2 regions of the Cellulomonas sp. HD19AZ1 genome follow, and region 1 is predicted to be linked to the other one. Evidence: riboswitches for the same ligand, from Rfam matches in the RefSeq annotation. Region 1 holds a riboswitch; the other holds the start of a gene.

The links. A riboswitch is a leader RNA that binds a small molecule or an ion and turns the genes downstream of it on or off. The one in region 1 is predicted to bind S-adenosylmethionine.
Region 2: linked by a shared signal. The riboswitch ahead of E4A51_RS10355 (methylenetetrahydrofolate reductase) and the one ahead of E4A51_RS06635 (aminotransferase class V-fold PLP-dependent enzyme) in region 1 are both predicted to bind S-adenosylmethionine.

What each region holds. Positions count from the first base shown of each region.
Region 1 is NZ_SPHX01000003.1:84,441-86,818, forward strand. It holds gene E4A51_RS06635 (aminotransferase class V-fold PLP-dependent enzyme) at 112-1,554, opposite strand; SAM riboswitch class IV at 1,592-1,706, opposite strand; gene E4A51_RS06640 (GNAT family N-acetyltransferase) at 1,823-2,347, opposite strand.
Region 2 is NZ_SPHX01000004.1:365,499-367,876, reverse strand. It holds gene E4A51_RS10365 (DNA-3-methyladenine glycosylase I) at 1-528, shown strand, start outside; gene E4A51_RS10360 (hypothetical protein) at 638-856, shown strand; SAM riboswitch class I at 1,019-1,125, shown strand; gene E4A51_RS10355 (methylenetetrahydrofolate reductase) at 1,208-2,293, shown strand; gene metE (5-methyltetrahydropteroyltriglutamate--homocysteine S-methyltransferase) at 2,290-2,378, shown strand, end outside.

The sequences.
Region 1 (2,378 bases):
GGTGGATCGAGCTCTCACCACCCAAGGGTGGGGTGGATCGAGCTCTCACCACACCGGGGGTGGGGTCACCACCCCCGGGTGGGGCTGGATCGACCCCTCGCGGGGTGGGGGTCAGTCGTCGAGCGCGGGGCCGCAGGCGGCGGCCGCGGTCGCGGCCAGGTGGTCGAGGCCGCGGACCTCGACCAGCGGGCGCGTGTCGTCGGCGACGGTCCAGCAGCCGTCGACGACCTCGTACGACGCGGCCGGGCCGCCCGTCAGCAGCGTCGCGAGCGCCGCGACGAGCCGGTCGACGTGCTCGACGGTCGTGCCGACACCGACCGACGCGCGCACCGCGCCGTGCGACGCGCCGAGGCGCGCGAGCAGCGGGTGCGCGCAGAACCGCCCGTCGCGCACGCCGATGCCGTGCTCGGCGGACAGGTACGCGGCGACGAGCCCCGGGTTGAGGTCCCCGACCGTGAACGTCACGACGCCCACGGGGTCGACCGCGTCGGGCCAGATGCGCGCGACGCGCACGCCGTCGATCGCCTCGAGGCCGGCCACGAGCCGCTCGCGCAGCGCCTGCTCGTGCGCCTCGAGCGCACCGGCGGGCAGCGCCGCGAGCGTGTCGCAGGCCTGCGCGAGAGCGATCGCGCCGAGCACGTTGGGCGAGCCCGCCTCGTGGCGCGCGGGGGCGGGCTGCCAGACGGTGCGGTCGGTGCGCACGTCGCGCACGGCACCGCCGCCGGCCAGGTACGGCGTGCCGGTGTCGAGCCAGTCGCGGCGCCCCACGAGCGCGCCGGCGCCGAACGGCGCGTACGTCTTGTGGCCCGAGAACGCGACGTAGTCGACGTCCGAGGCCGCGAGCGAGAACCCGCGGTGCGGCACGAGCTGGGCGCCGTCCACGGCGACGCGGGTGCCGGCCGCGTGCGCGAGCGCGACGACGCGGTCCAGCGGCAGCGACTCGCCCGTGACGTTCGACGCGCCGGTGAGCGTGAGCAGGGCGTACGGGCGGCGTGCGAGCTCGTCGCGCAGCGCGTCGAGCGTCGCGGCGACCGTCTCCGCGATCGGCAGGACCGTCGCGACCCGGCCGGTGCCGGCGCGCGCGCCCGTGCTGCGCTGCACCCACGGCAGCAGGTTGGCGTGGTGCTCGACGTCGAGCACGAGCACGGCCCCACCCTCGGGCACGACGCCCGCGAGCAGGTTGAGCGAGTCGGTCGTGTTGCGCGTGACGATCGCGACGTCGTCCTCGCGCGCGCCGACGAACCGGGCGATCGACTGCCGCGACGCCTCGTACAGCGCGGTCGACACCTGCGACAGGTACCCGGCGCCGCGGTGCACCGACGCGTAGAGGGGCAGCACCTCGGCGACGCGTGCGGCGACGGACGCGAGCGCGGGCGCGCTCGCCGCGCAGTCGAGGTTGGCGTACGTGCGGCTCGTGCCGTCGACCAGCGGCACGGTCGTGGACGCTCCCGTGACGGGCAGCAGCGGGCCGGGGTCGAGCACGGCAGGGCCGGTGGGAACGGCGGCGCCGGACGCCTCGTCGGCACACGCGAGCAGCTCGGTGACGGTGGTCATGGTGGTACCTCCGGTACGGGTCCCTCGGGACCGGCCGGTCCCGCGCTTGCCGGCGCCGGACGGCGCGCGACCAGGTCGTCACCCGGGGCACCCCACCGCGGTTGGAGGGTTGCCGGCCAGCGAGCCGGGGCTTCGCGCTGACACTCTTGACCTGGGTCGAGGATCGGTGCGGGGTCCGGCGCGTGTCAACGGCGACGCGCCGCAGTTCTCGGGATGCGAGACGCGACGTCTCGCCTCGAGGGACGAGCAGACCGGCCCGGACCGGACGTCAGGGCAGGTCGCGCACCATGACGACGCTCCGGTACGCCTTGCCTGGCCACTGGACCACGTCGCCCTCGGCGAACCCCCAACGCGCGTACATCCGCCGCAGCCCGCGCGCCGGGACGGCCGTGTCGAGCCCCACCGAGCCCGCGCCGCGGTCGACCGCCCACGACCGCAGCGCACCCCACAGCACGGACGCCAGGCCGCGCCCACGCAGGTCCGGACGGACCGCGAGCTGGTTGAGCCACACCCGGCCGGGCGCGCGCGCCGCGGCCGTCAGCGCGCGCAGCCCGCCGCTCGGCGGGCTGCTGCACGTGACGGTCCCCGCGAGCGCACCGGCGGCGTCGACGACGACCCAGGACGCGCCGCCGCCCAGCGTGCGGGCCGCCGTCACCTCGTCGCTCTGCGTCGCGCCCGTGAAGTTCAGGCCGGCGGCGGCGAGGTCGGCGTAGGCGGCGTGCAGCAGGCGCGTGAGCGCGGGCACGTCGGCCGCGGTCGTGGGGCGGAGCGCGAAGCCCTCGGGGACGTCCATCGGCACCCACCCTGGCACGGCGCCGCACGTG
Region 2 (2,378 bases), on a different contig from region 1:
GGCGACCCGGTGTACGCGGCCTACCACGACGAGGAGTGGGGCGTGCCGGTGCACGACGAGCACGCGCTGTACGAGCGCATCTCGCTCGAGGCGTTCCAGTCGGGGCTCTCGTGGCTGACGATCCTGCGCAAGCGCGAGGGGTTCCGGGCCGCGTTCGCGGCGTTCGACCCCGAGGTCGTCGCGACGTTCGGCGAGGACGACGTCGCGCGGCTCCTCGCGGACGCGGGGATCGTGCGCAACCGCGCGAAGGTCGACGCGACGATCGCGAACGCCCGCGCGCTGCTCGCGCTGCACGACTCCGGCCGCACGCTCGACGAGGTGCTGTGGTCGCACGCGCCCACGGCGCCCCGCGAGCGCCCGCGCAGCTACGCCGACGTGCCCGCGCGGACCGCCGAGTCGGCCGCGCTGGCCAAGGAGCTGAAGTCGCTCGGCTTCCGGTTCGTCGGCCCGACCACCGCGTACGCCGCGATGCAGGCGTGCGGCGTGGTCGACGACCACCTCGCGGGGTGCGTCGTGGTGGCCGGGTGACGCCGCGTCCCCCGGGTGGCGCGCGCGCTGCTCCGGCGGGGTGACGCGTGGGGTGAACAAGCGTCCGGCGGCCGACGGGGCCCTTCCCACCGCCGCTAAGGTCGCCCCCATGACCCACCACGCGCACCCGGACGGGCAGCACGACCCCGTGCAGGCCGCGCACGAGGCGTGGTGGACGGCGGGCGAGCCCGACCCGCAGGTGCTCGCGGCCGTCCACGAGGGCCTGCACGACGTCCCCGTGATGACCCCGGCGACGTCCTGGTTCGGTCTGCCGCACCAGCGCACGGCACGCGAGGCGCTGCCCTCGCTGCACCGCCGCCGCCGCTGACCCCTGCCGTCCACCCGGCGTCGCCCCGGGCGGTCGGCGCGCGACGAGCTGTACCGACCCACTCCGGCCCGTCGGAGCCGGGAGGGCCGCCGACCGAACGAAGTCGTCTCACTGAACGAGAAGCGCTGTCCGCCATCCGGGCATGGCCGCTAGCATCGTCGTCGACCATCCAGAGCGGCTGAGAGACCTGGCTCCGCGACGCCGCAGCAACCCCCCTCCCTGCGAGGGTGTGGGTGCTTCCGCCAGGAACGATGGAGTGACGATGACCGTCTGCGCCCTGGCGACCGACCCCTCGTGCAGCCCGTGCTGCCCCGTGAGCGCACGCACCGCGTGCCTCCCGGGCCGCACCCGATGACCCTCGTGGCCGAGGTCGAGGCACCCGCCCCGCCGCCCGCCCGGGCCGCCGGGCGGCGCGCCGAGCAGGCGGGCGCCCTCGACCGGCCCACCGTGTCCTTCGAGCTCTTCCCGCCCCGGAACCCCGACGCCGCGCCGCGGCTGTGGCGCACGGTGCGCGAGCTCGAGACCGTCGAGCCCGACTTCGTGTCCGTGACCTACGGCGCGTCGGGCCGCACGCGCGAGACCACGCGCGTGCTCGTGCGGCGCCTGCTGCGCGAGACGTCGCTGACCCCGATCGCGCACCTGACCTGCGTGGGCACCTCGCGCGACGAGGTCACGACGATCGTCGAGGAGTTCCTCGACGAGGGCGTGCGCTCGTTCCTCGCGCTGCGCGGCGACCCGCCCGCGGGCGAGCCGGACTGGCGCCCGCACCCCGACGGCGTGCACACCGCCGCCGAGCTGGTCGAGCTGCTCCGCGAGATCGAGGGCCGCCGGTGCGGCCGCTCCGCGTCGCAGGCGGTGCGCGCCCGCGTCCGCCCGCTGTCCGTGGCGGTCGCGGCGTTCCCGCGCGGCAACCACGCGACCGGCGGCACACGCGCGCAGGACGTGCAGGCGCTGCTCGCCAAGCAGGAGGCGGGCGCCGACTTCGCGATCTCGCAGGTCTTCTTCGACGCCGAGGCCTACCTCGGTCTGGTCGCCGAGGCGCGCGAGGCCGGCGTCACCATCCCGATCGTGCCGGGGATCATCCCCACCACCGACCCGGCCCGCCTGCTGCGCGTGCAGGAGCTGACGGGCGTGCCCGTGCCGCAGCGCCTGCTCGACCTGCTCGGCGGCACCGACGACCCCGCGGAGCGCCACCGGCGCGGCACGCGCGCCGGTGTCGACCTGGTCAACGGCGTGCTGGACGGCGGCGCGCCCGGCGTGCACGTCTACACGTTCAACACCCACGAGGCGGCGCTCGACCTGCTCGACGGCGCCGACCTCGTCGGCGGACGGCGCACCACCGTCGCCGACCCCGCCCCGCCCACGACCACCGCACCCACGACCCCGGCCGCGCCCACCGGCGCCGCCTCGACGACTCCGCGAGGGAACCTGTCATGACCAGCACCACGCCCGCCGCGCCGGCCACCCCGGCCTTCCCCACCGGCTCCGTCCTCGGCTACCCCCGCATCGGCCCGCGCCGCGA